2 regions of the Enterobacter sp. B79-1 genome follow, and region 2 is predicted to be linked to the other one. Evidence: predicted binding sites of a transcription regulator. Region 2 holds the regulator's gene; the other holds the start of a gene.
The links. Region 2 encodes PurR, which represses purine synthesis genes. Its sites were predicted from a motif close to CANGCAAACGTTTGCNTG; they were not measured.
Positions count from the first base shown of each region.

Region 1 (5,974 bases), 220 kb from region 2:
CTGATAAAGCGGCGCGAAGCGGCGGTTGAAGCCCACCATCAGCGTCAGCTTTTTGCGCGCGGCAAGCTCAATCAGCCGTTCGGCATCCTGAACATTTTCTGCCAGCGGCTTATCCACGCAGACGTGGACACCCGCGTTGAGCAGCTCGCTCACCACCTGATAGTGCGTTGCCGTTGAGGTATGCACAAATACCGCATCGCACTCGCGGGCTAACGCCTGAAGCGAGCTGGCATACGGAATACGCCAGGTTTCACAGATGCGCTCGGCCTTCTCGCGCGTGGGCGACCAGGCCCCCTGCAGCGTCCAGTCAGATGCTGCGCCCAAAACCGGTAGCCACGCTTTTTGCGCGATACCGCCCAGACCGACCACGCCAATGCGTAATTTTTTCACTGTTAGTCTCCCAGATGTGCCAGCAACGCATCCAGACGCTGTTTTAGCCCGGCGACCTCTTCTTCCAGGGCCTCTACGCGCGCGGCAAGGCTGTCATTGCGTTCAGGGCGATCCGATTCAGCCGTCGCGCTTGCGGCGTCAACGTCACCGCTGAACAGATGCATATAGCGGCTTTCGCGTTTTCCCGGCTCGCGCGCCAGACGCACCACGTAAGGGCCATCCTCACGCGCCGCCAGCCCCTCAAGCGTCTGTTCGACCTCCTGCATATCGCTGAACTCATGCATACGGGAAGCGCGCGTTCGCAGTTCCCCTGGCGTCTGTGCCCCCCGCATCAACAGCGTGGTGATGACCGCTACTTCCGCGCTGCTCAGCTTCAGGTCGCCAAATTCGGAGTTACAAAAGCGCTGTTCATACTTAGTGACGCGGTTACCGAAGCCGCTGACGGTGCGCAGGTAGTGGCGTTTGACCAGCCCATCCAGCACGTCCTGAACATCATGCTCGCTGAGGTTCATCACCGGCTCACGGTTGGTTTTTTGGTTGCAGGCCATCGTCACGGCGTTGACCGAAAGCGGATACTGTTCCGGCGTGGTGACCTGTTTTTCCAGCAGGCTGCCGACAACGCGCGCTTCTGCACCGCTTAACTGATATTTCATCTTTTCTCCTTAACGACCTGCAGTCCAGTCCGGGGTGGTTAATGCAGTGAGGACATGATCGCGCCATTCGCCATCGATAAGCAGATAGTCTTTGGCGTAGCCCTCTTTCTCAAAGCCTAAGCGCGCCAGCAAATCCCCGCTGCGCTGATTATGCGGCATGTAGTTCGCCATAATACGGTGGATATGTTGCGTGCGTTGCATGTAGCGGATCGCCGCCGTTAACGCCTCAAACATCAGCCCCTGCCCCTGCCATTTTTGACCGATGGAGTAGCCGAGATAACAGGCGTGGAACGATCCGCGCACCACGTTAGAAAAATTGGCGATGCCGATAATCTCTTTTTCTTCCGGATCCAGCAGCGCGAAATAAAATGCGCTGCCCTGTTTGTGAAATTCCGCGATCATACTGAGGCGCGCCTGCCAGCCGGAGGGGTAACAATGGCTCTCATCCCGAACGGGTTCCCAGGGCTTTAAAAACTGGCGATTCTCGGCGTAATAATCCGCCAGACGCCAGGCATCACGCTCATGCACCAGACGAACGACGAGCCTGTCCGTTGTCAGACGCACTTTTGGCACATTGCTGCGATAGCCAAACATCGATACCACTCCTTCCCGTCACTTCTGTTCTACCGATTAGCTTTACTATACCTGCGCCTGCGCCGTCTGTGAAAACAGTGACATACCATTTTGACCTCTTTTCACATTTTTCGATGAGAACTCTCTATCAAAGCACCCTTTTGATAAAAAAATATTGTCACGCCCGGGGGTGGGAAAAAACGCGGCGACACCGCAGAATGTTAGCGTGCTCACCTTCTTATTTTCCCTGGAGGGAAAATGTCCCGCGTATCACAGGCCAGGAGCCTGGGTAAATATTTCCTGCTCGTCGATAACATGCTGGTCGTGCTCGGCTTTTTTGTCGTTTTTCCGCTTATTTCGATCCGCTTTGTCGATCAGATGGGCTGGGCGGCATTAATGGTTGGCATTGCGCTGGGGTTGCGCCAGTTTGTCCAGCAGGGTCTGGGCGTCTTTGGCGGAGCCATTGCTGACCGCTTCGGCGCTAAACCGATGATCGTTACCGGCATGCTGTTACGCGCGGCAGGCTTTGCCACGATGGCAATCGCCCACGAGCCCTGGCTGCTGTGGTTCTCCTGCTTCCTCTCCGGGATTGGCGGCACCCTCTTCGATCCGCCGCGCACCGCGCTGGTAGTGAAGCTGATCCGCCCGCAGCACCGGGGACGCTTCTTCTCGATTCTGATGATGCAGGATAGCGCTGGCGCGGTGATTGGCGCACTGCTGGGCAGCTGGCTCCTGCAGTATGATTTCCGTCTGGTCTGTGCGACCGGGGCGGTGTTGTTTATTCTCTGCGCCTTGTTCAATGGCCTGTTCCTGCCCGCGTGGAAGCTGTCAACGGTGAAAGCGCCGGTGCGAGAAGGCCTGGGCCGCGTTTTGCGCGACAAACGCTTTGTCACCTATGTGCTCACCCTGACGGGGTACTACATGCTGGCGGTGCAGGTCATGCTGATGCTGCCGATCATGGTTAACGACATTGCAGGCACCCCTGCCGCCGTGAAGTGGATGTATGCCATTGAGGCCTGCCTGTCACTGACGCTCCTCTACCCGATAGCCCGCTGGAGCGAGCGCCGCTTTCGTCTGGAGCATCGCCTGATGGCAGGGCTTCTGCTGATGACGCTGAGCATGATGCCCATCGGGCTCGTGAATTCGCTGCAGCAGCTGTTCATGCTGATTTGCACCTTCTACATCGGCTCGATCGTTGCCGAACCCGCGCGTGAGACGCTGAGTGCCTCGCTGGCCGATGCACGCGCGCGTGGCAGCTATATGGGGTTCAGTCGACTTGGGCTCGCCCTTGGCGGCGCGCTGGGCTATGCCGGAGGCGGCTGGCTGTTCGACGCCGGTAAAGCGCTGAACCAGCCGGAACTGCCGTGGATGATGCTCGGCGTGGTAGGCTTTATGACCCTGCTGGCCCTGTGGTGGCAATTCAGCCAGAAGCGCAGCGCGAGCGGCATGCTCGAACCCGGCGCCTAGTTCTTCTTTCTGGCGGGCGTCATTTCCCGCCTCAATTCTCAGTTTTTTCTGCTGGTTTCTCCCTGGTCACACTGACATACTGGCGTATCAGGACAGATGCGCCGATTTTTCGTTGAGGAACACTATGAAGAAGATTGTCATTGCCGCTGCGTTAATTGTGAGTGGCCTGCTGGTAGGCTGTAACCAGCTTACGCAGTACACCGTCAGTGAGCAGGAAATTAATCAGGCGCTGGAAAAACATAATAACTTTGCCAAAGACATCGGCGTCCCGGGCCTTGCCGATGCCCATATCGTCCTCAGCAATCTCGCCAGCCAGATTGGACGTGAAGAACCGAACAAAGTCACCCTTTCCGGTGACGCCACGCTGGATATGACCTCATTATTTGGCAACCAGAAAGCCGATATTAAGCTGAAGCTCAAGGCGCTGCCGGTCTTCAACAAAGAGAAAGGGGCCATTTTCCTGCAGGAAATGGAGATCGTCGATGCGGTCGTCACGCCGGACAAAATGAAGCCGGTACTGCAAACCCTGATGCCTTATCTGAATCAGTCGCTGCGTAATTACTTCAACCAGCAACCCGCCTATGTCTTGAGCGAAGACAAGAGCAAGGGTGAAGCGCTCGCGAAAAAGTATGCAAAAGGGATAGAGGTGAAACCGGGAGAAATCATTATTCCTTTCACCGATTAACCTGAAGGGCGCGGAAGCGCCCTTTTTTTTCGCAGAAAAGTGTGCAAACGAAAACGTTTCCGCTTATGATTTGTGTCCGGCAAAAACAGCCATCCTTATGACTGATTCCTGACAAGCCGGAGCTTCCATGACTGCACAACCCCAGGTTCTTAAAATCCGCCGCCCTGACGACTGGCATATCCATCTGCGCGATGGCGATATGCTGAAAACCGTCGTGCCCTACACCAGCGAAATTTATGGCCGCGCGATTGTTATGCCTAACCTGGTTCCGCCAGTCACGACCGTCGATGCCGCAATGGCTTACCGCCAGCGTATTCTTGACGCCGTTCCGGCGGGGCATGATTTCACCCCGCTGATGACCTGCTACCTGACCGATTCACTCGATCCGAACGAAGTGGAACGAGGGTTTAACGAAGGCGTCTTCACCGCGGCGAAACTCTACCCGGCCAATGCCACCACCAACTCCAGCCACGGTGTGACCAGCATTGATGCCATCATGCCCGTTCTGGAACGGATGCAAAAACTGGGCATGCCGCTGCTGGTACACGGGGAAGTGACGCACGCCGAGATTGATATCTTCGACCGTGAAGCCCGGTTTATCGAAACGGTAATGGAACCGCTGCGCCAGCGTCTGCCTGCCCTCAAAGTGGTGTTTGAACACATCACAACCAAAGACGCCGCGGAATATGTTCGCGATGGCAACGATCTTATCGCCGCCACCATCACGCCTCAGCACCTGATGTTTAACCGTAACCATATGCTGGTTGGCGGCGTGCGCCCTCACCTCTATTGCCTGCCGATCCTCAAACGCAATATCCACCAGCAAGCCCTGCGCGAGCTGGTTGCCAGCGGTTTCTCCCGCGCGTTCCTGGGTACCGACTCCGCCCCGCACGCGCGTCATCGTAAAGAGGCCAGCTGCGGCTGCGCGGGTTGCTTCAACGCTCCGACTGCGCTGGCGAGCTATGCCACCGTGTTTGAAGAGATGAATGCGCTGGAACATTTTGAAGCGTTCTGCTCCCTCAACGGCCCACGCTTCTATGGTCTGCCGATCAATGAGAGCTTCATCGAACTGGAGCGCAAAGCCAGCCAGGTGGACGACGCGATTCCGTTGACGGATGACACGCTGATCCCGTTCCTGGCCGGTGAAACCGTACACTGGACGGTAAAACGTTAAAAAATCAACGCCTCTTGTTGTCAAATCCATAATATACCTGTATATATAAACAGTATATTACACAGGGGGCATTTATGCGTATTGAAGTCACCATTGCCAAAACAACCGTTCTGCCTGCTGGCGCACTCGATGCGCTGGCGGGCGAGTTATCCCGTCGTATTCACAGCACCTTTCCTGAAAATGATGGCGCCGTAACGGTACGTTACGCGGCCGCAAACAACCTCTCCGTCATCGGCGGTGCAAAAGAAGACAAAGATCGTATCCGCGACATCCTGCAGGAAACGTGGGAAAGCGCCGACGACTGGTTCATAACGGATTAACCTTGCTCCCTCATTGTTTTGTTTTGCCGGGTCGCCCCGGCTTTTTTTTGTTTTTTTATCCTGGATAAGTTCAAATTATTTCAGCATCTTCTTAGAAAATCGTGAACAAGACGGTGTTTTATTGTTCGAAGAATCCTAAAACGCAGAAAAATGTGTTGCCAGCTGTTTATTTTTCTCTTCGGAACCCTTATTACTTGTATACTGAAGATGCTTTCAGAAAAACATGCATTGAACCTCAAAGCCGTTGTCTTCTAACACGCATTTAGGGGGTTATAATGGAAAAGAATAGTGAAGTCATCCAGACCCATCCGCTTGTCGGCTGGGATATCAGTACCGTAGATAGCTACGATGCGCTGATGCTGCGTTTGCACTACCAGACCCCAAATCAACTCAACCGTGACGAAGCGGAAGTTGGACAGACGCTGTGGCTTACAACAGACGTCGCCCGTCAGTTTATTTCTATTTTAGAAGCAGGTATCGCAAAAATAGAATCTGGCGACTATCAGGAAAATGAGTATAAACGGCATTAGTACAATGCCCATTTTTCACTCAACAGGCACCCACGTGGTGCCTTATTTATTTCTCCCTTGTATCAGCCCGCATAGTTAATTACTCTGCTAACAAAGCGTGAGTTAACGAGATGCATATGAGATACGACTTAATCATTATTGGCAGCGGTTCTGTAGGTTCTGCTGCCGGTTATTACGCAACG
Region 1 covers NZ_JBYAZJ010000001.1:993,244-999,217, forward strand. The annotation lists gene AC2T6E_RS04840 (Gfo/Idh/MocA family protein) at 1-390, opposite strand, end outside; gene AC2T6E_RS04845 (YceH family protein) at 393-1,043, opposite strand; gene rimJ (ribosomal protein S5-alanine N-acetyltransferase) at 1,053-1,637, opposite strand; gene mdtH (multidrug efflux MFS transporter MdtH) at 1,875-3,083, shown strand; gene AC2T6E_RS04860 (lipoprotein) at 3,208-3,768, shown strand; gene pyrC (dihydroorotase) at 3,896-4,942, shown strand; gene dinI (DNA damage-inducible protein I) at 5,017-5,262, shown strand; gene bssS (biofilm formation regulator BssS) at 5,538-5,792, shown strand; gene solA (N-methyl-L-tryptophan oxidase) at 5,909-5,974, shown strand, end outside.
Region 1: pyrC (dihydroorotase) is a predicted target of PurR. The motif match lies at 3,815-3,832, and genes of this name have one in related genera.

Region 2 (5,974 bases):
CTATCCTTTCCCTGTTGTCTGTAGGGTTATTGACAACGTACAAATAAAATAAGGAGAGAAGCAATGTCGTTCGAATTACCTGCACTACCGTATGCAAAAGACGCCCTGGCACCACACATTTCTGCGGAAACGCTGGAGTACCATTACGGCAAACATCATCAAACCTATGTCACCAATCTGAACAACCTCATTAAAGGTACCGATTTCGAAGGCAAAACGCTGGAAGAGATCGTCCGTAGCTCAGAGGGTGGCGTGTTTAACAACGCGGCTCAGGTGTGGAACCACACCTTCTACTGGCACTGCCTGGCGCCAAATGCCGGTGGTGAACCTGACGGTGAACTGGCGAGCGCCATTAACGCCGCTTTTGGCAGCTTCGCGGACTTCAAAGCGAAGTTTACCGATGCGGCCATCAAAAACTTCGGTTCCGGCTGGACGTGGCTGGTCAAAGAAGCGGATGGCAAGCTGGCTATCGTTTCCACCTCTAATGCGGGCACCCCGCTGACTACCAGCGCTAAACCGCTGATGACCGTGGACGTATGGGAACACGCTTACTACATTGATTACCGTAACGCGCGTCCTAACTATCTGGAGCACTTCTGGGCACTGGCTAACTGGGACTTTGTGGCGAAGAACTTCGCCGCGTAAGAGACACGCAGAAGGGTTCGCCCTTCTGCGTTTTTGTTTATTCCGCCGCGCAGGCAGCTTCTGGCTGTTTACGACCGGACATCAGCACTAACAGCAGGCCGAGTGCGGCAATAATTGCGCCCATCACCGGCACAAAACTGTATCCCAGCCCACCGGAAATCACCGCCCCGCCCGCTGCAGCCCCCAGCGCATTACCCAAGTTAAACGCACCGATATTCACGGAAGAAGAGAGACCTGGCGCTTCATGGGCGACACGCATCACCCGCATCTGAAGCGGTGGTACCACGGCAAAGGTGGCAGCACCCCACACGACCATTGCGATCGCCGCACCCCATTCGTTGCGTGCCAGCCACGGGATCGCAATCATGATGACAATCAGCAGGGTTAAAAAGCCTTTCAGCGTACCGCTCACGGAGCGATCGGCCAGTTTTCCGCCCAGATAGTTACCGATAGAGAAGCCCACGCCTATCAGCACCAGCATCGCGGTAATAAAGATCGGCGTCGCGTGGGTAATATCGTGCAGCACCGGTGAAATATAGGTGTAGAGGGTAAACATCGCACCTGCCCCCAGCACCGTGGTCAGCAGCGCGGAAAGCACCTGAGGACGCATCAGCACCGACAGCTCTTTGCGCACGTCAGGACGTTCCCCGGCGCTCCCCTTCGGTAAGGAGAAGAACAGCGCCACCATCGCCACCACGCCCAGCCCTGCTGTCGCCAGGAAAGACATTCGCCAGCCAATGACTTCACCCAGCCAGGTGGCCGCAGGCACACCGCCTATGTTGGCGATCGTCAGCCCCATAAACATGGTCGCCACCGCGCTGGCCTGCTTGTGCTTCGGAACCACGCTTGCCGCAACAACCGAGCCCAGACCGAAAAATGCGCCATGATTCAGGCTGGTCAGAATACGCGACAGCATCAGAGTGGTGTAATCCGGCGCAATCGCGGAGAGCACGTTGCCCAGCGTAAAGATCGCCATCAAAAATATCAGCGCATTGCGACGCGCGCGGTGCGACAGCAGCAGCGTCATCAGCGGGGCCCCGACCATCACGCCGATGGCATAGGCGCTGATTAACATCCCGGCCGCAGGAATAGAGACGTCTACACCGCGTGCGATAACAGGCAGTAACCCCATCGGGGAAAATTCAGTGGTGCCGATCCCAAAGGCGCCAATCGCCAGGGCCAGCAGAGGAAAATTGATTTTCATGAGTCAACTCCGGATGCCGTGTCATCACGCGACACAGAACTAAGAAGTCAAAAGCATGACATCAATCACAAAATTTGAGAAGTTAACATTTTGGCAAAAGATTTTTGCCGGAGAGGTAACAATAGGAAGAAAATGAGGAGGGAGAGGACTCTCCCCCCGCGTAAATCAGTGCAGCGCAGCCGTCAAACCACCGGCAACAATCAATGCCAGCACGATAAAGGTGGTCACCAGCGAAAACTTCAGATCGGAACTCATCAATTTTTCTCCTTTTAATCACCCCACGAAAAGTGAGCTTGCTCATTTTTACACAGTTTACGTCAAAAATCTTCCTGGATTTAAACTGATATCCACTTTAGCTCTTCCCCTTTTCATCAAGATAGGACAAAATTCCACGCTAAATTTATTAGCGTACCGGCCATTGACCCCCTCCTGACGTCCTGTGTCGTTTTCCCGGCGTGTCGCAACTCAAGATTGCGTAATAAGGGTGAGAGAAGGCAAACGTTTACCTTCAAGTTTTTCAGGAGGTTAGGATATGGTCTGGAGTGACATTGAATGGCAACAATAAAAGACGTAGCAAAACGCGCAAACGTTTCCACTACAACCGTATCACATGTAATTAACAAAACCCGCTTCGTCGCGGAAGAGACGCGCAACGCCGTCTGGGCGGCGATCAAGGAGTTACATTACTCCCCAAGTGCGGTTGCGCGCAGCCTGAAGGTGAATCACACCAAGTCGATTGGCTTGCTGGCGACCAGCAGTGAAGCGGCCTATTTTGCCGAAATCATCGAAGCCGTTGAGAAAAACTGCTTCCAGAAAGGCTATACGCTGATTCTGGGCAACGCGTGGAACAGCATTGAGAAGCAGCGCGCCTACCTGTCGATGATGGCGCAAAAGCGCGTCGATGGCCTGCTGGTAATGTGTTCCGAGTACCCAGAGTCCGTACTGTCCATGCTGGAAGAGTACCGCCACATCCCGATGGTGGTGATGGACTGGGGCGAAGCGCGCGCGGACTTCACCGATTCCGTTATCGATAATGCCTTTGAAGGCGGCTATATGGCCGGTCGTTATCTGATCGAACGCGGTCACCGTGAGATTGGCGTGATCCCGGGTCCGCTGGAGCGCAACACCGGTGCGGGCCGTCTGGCCGGGTTTATGAAGGCAATGGAAGAGGCGCTCATCACCGTGCCGGAAAACTGGATTGTCCAGGGCGACTTTGAGCCGGAATCCGGTTACCGCGCAATGCAGCAGATTGTCTCCCAACCGCATCGCCCGACGGCTGTTTTCTGTGGCGGCGATATTATGGCGATGGGCGCACTCTGCGCCGCCGACGAGCTGGGCCTGCGGGTGCCGCAGGATATTTCCGTGATCGGGTATGACAACGTGCGTAACGCGCGCTTCTTCACCCCGGCGCTGACCACCATTCACCAGCCAAAAGACTCGCTGGGCGAAACGGCTTTCAACATGCTGATGGACAGGATCGTCAACAAGCGTGAAGAATCCCAGTCGATTGAAGTTCACCCACGCCTCATCGAGCGCCGCTCCGTGGCGGACGGTCCGTTCCGCGACTATCGCCGTTAATCGCTTACGGAGCCAGTTATGCTGGCTCCCGTAGCCACTCCCGATTCAACGTTTCACTGTCTCCCAGATAATCCAGAAGCCAGGCCATCGCAGGCGATACGTCGTTTTGCTGCCAGGTCAGACAGCAGGCCGCATCCGGGAACGGATTTTCCAGCGTCAGCGCTGTCCACTCTCCGGTATCGATGCGCGGACGCGCGAAGTGAACGGGCACCATCGCCACGCACAGCCCCGCAGAAAGACAGGTTGCCGACGATTCCCAGTCAGGGGCCACCACGCGGCGCTGGTTGTCCAGGAGCCAGGTGATGCGCTTGGGCAGCGAGCGCGAGGTATCTTCCAGCACCAGCGACGGCCAGTTGCGCAGCGTGTCATCGCTGAGAGGGCCTTCCATTGCCGCCAGCGGATGATCGCTGGCGACAACGCAGGTCCAGCTCAGCATCCCCATATCGCGAAATGCATAGCGTCCCCCAACGGGGATCGCCTGCGTTGCACCAATCGCCATCTCCACCCTGCCATCCGCCAGCGCATCCCAGACGCCGTTGAACACCTCCTGGGAGACCCGCAGTTCGACATCAGAAAAGTGACGATAGAAATCCACGATCATTTGCCGGGTCCGTTCCGGCTTAACGATATTATCCACCGCGATGGAGAGATGGCCTCGCCAGCCGTTAGCGATCTGCTGACACTGCTCGCGGGTGATCTGCATTTTTTTGATGACAGAACGCCCTTCCTTCAAAAACCACGCCCCTGCAGGCGTTAATTCCACGTCGCGATGACGCCGCTCGAACAGCGGAACCGCCAGCCACTCTTCCAGCTGACGCACGGTGTAACTGATCGCCGAGGGTACGCGGTGTAACTCCTGCGCGGCACCGGTGAAACTGCCGTTACGGGCAACAGCATCCACCACTTCAAGAGAATAATCTGACCACATGCTCTGCCTGCAAAAAATTTGAATGCACTCAGCAAATATTAGCGTTTCACAAGCCGCTTTGCACTCCCTACACTCTGCGCCAACGTACACCTGCCTCCTCAGGAGAATAAAACAATGCAACCCAGGAAAGGATTTTTAGTCTGGCTCGGCGGCTTAAGCGTGCTGGGCTTTTTAGCGACCGACATGTATCTGCCCGCCTTTGCCGCGATGCAGGAAGATCTGCAAACCCCCGCAGCCGCTATCAGCGCCAGCCTGAGCCTGTTCCTCGCCGGTTTTGCCTTCGCACAACTGCTCTGGGGACCGCTCTCCGACCGCTTTGGTCGTAAACCGGTGCTGCTGCTGGGTCTGGCTATTTTTGCCGTGGGCTGCCTGGGCATGCTGTGGGTACGCGACGCCACTTGGCTGCTGGTACTGCGATTCATTCAGGCCGTTGGCGTCTGTGCTGCAGCGGTCACCTGGCAGGCGCTGGTGACGGATTATTACCCGGCATCACGCACTAACCGAATTTTCGCCACCATTATGCCGCTGGTCGGTCTCTCGCCTGCCCTCGCACCGTTGCTCGGAAGCTGGATCCTGGCCCATTTCGACTGGCAGGCGATCTTCGCCACGCTCTTTGCCATCACGCTGGTATTAATGCTGCCTGCGTTTTTCCTCAAGCCTGCGCATAAAAAAGAGACGCATCCTGACGCGAAGCCGATGACCTTTGCCTCGCTGCTGCGTTCAAAAGCCTATCGCGGCAACGTCCTGATTTACGCGGCCTGTTCCGCCAGTTTCTTCGCGTGGCTGACTGGCTCGCCGTTCATTCTGCACGATATGGGATACAGCCCGGCGGCAATCGGCCTGAGTTATGTTCCGCAGACCATTGCTTTCCTGGTCGGCGGCTACGGCTGTCGTGCAGCGCTGCAGAAGTGGGAAGGCCAGCAGATGCTGCCCTGGCTACTGGTACTGTTCGCGTTAAGCGTTTTCGGCACATGGGCCGTCGGGTTTATTCCGGGTACGGGCCTGACCGAAATTTTGATTCCTTTCTGCGTCATGGCAGTCGCTAACGGTGCTATTTACCCCATCGTGGTGGCGCAGGCGTTACGTCCGTTCCCACAGGCGACGGGACGCGCCGCCGCGCTGCAGAACACGTTACAGCTGGGTCTGTGCTTCCTGGCGAGTCTGGTGGTCTCTGCGTTGATTGTCACGCCGCTCCTGACCACCACCAGCGTGATGCTGGTGACCGTTGCGCTGGCTGCCCTTGGCTACCGTATGCAGTCTTCCGCTCAGCGCGAGCAGAATGCGCGTCAGAAGGTGGAAACGTCGCACGCATAATCGCGCCAGAAATTATGTTAAGACATAGTGATTAGGTTGCTAAGAATTTTCTATTGAATCACCAAATTTTGAGGCCTATACTAAATTTGGTTCGATTAAATACGATAAATATTAAGTGTTAACGGGAGCCGGAGTGCTCCCGTTTTACCATGGAAGGCTTTTCGGCAAGGGTTATCTCCCTTCCTCTGTTCTACGTCGGATATTAGCCTCGCGGGCATTTACCGTGAGATTTCTCACAAACCCAAAAAAGCGTCTACGCTGTTTTAAGGTTCTGATCACAGCAAGGTGATGGAGAAGCTATGAGT
Region 2 covers NZ_JBYAZJ010000001.1:769,587-775,560, forward strand. The annotation lists gene sodB (superoxide dismutase [Fe]) at 64-645, shown strand; gene AC2T6E_RS03690 (MFS transporter) at 683-1,849, opposite strand; gene cydH (cytochrome bd-I oxidase subunit CydH) at 2,015-2,104, opposite strand; gene purR (HTH-type transcriptional repressor PurR) at 2,402-3,427, shown strand; gene punR (DNA-binding transcriptional activator PunR) at 3,444-4,355, opposite strand; gene punC (purine nucleoside transporter PunC) at 4,470-5,669, shown strand; gene cfa (cyclopropane fatty acyl phospholipid synthase) at 5,969-5,974, shown strand, end outside.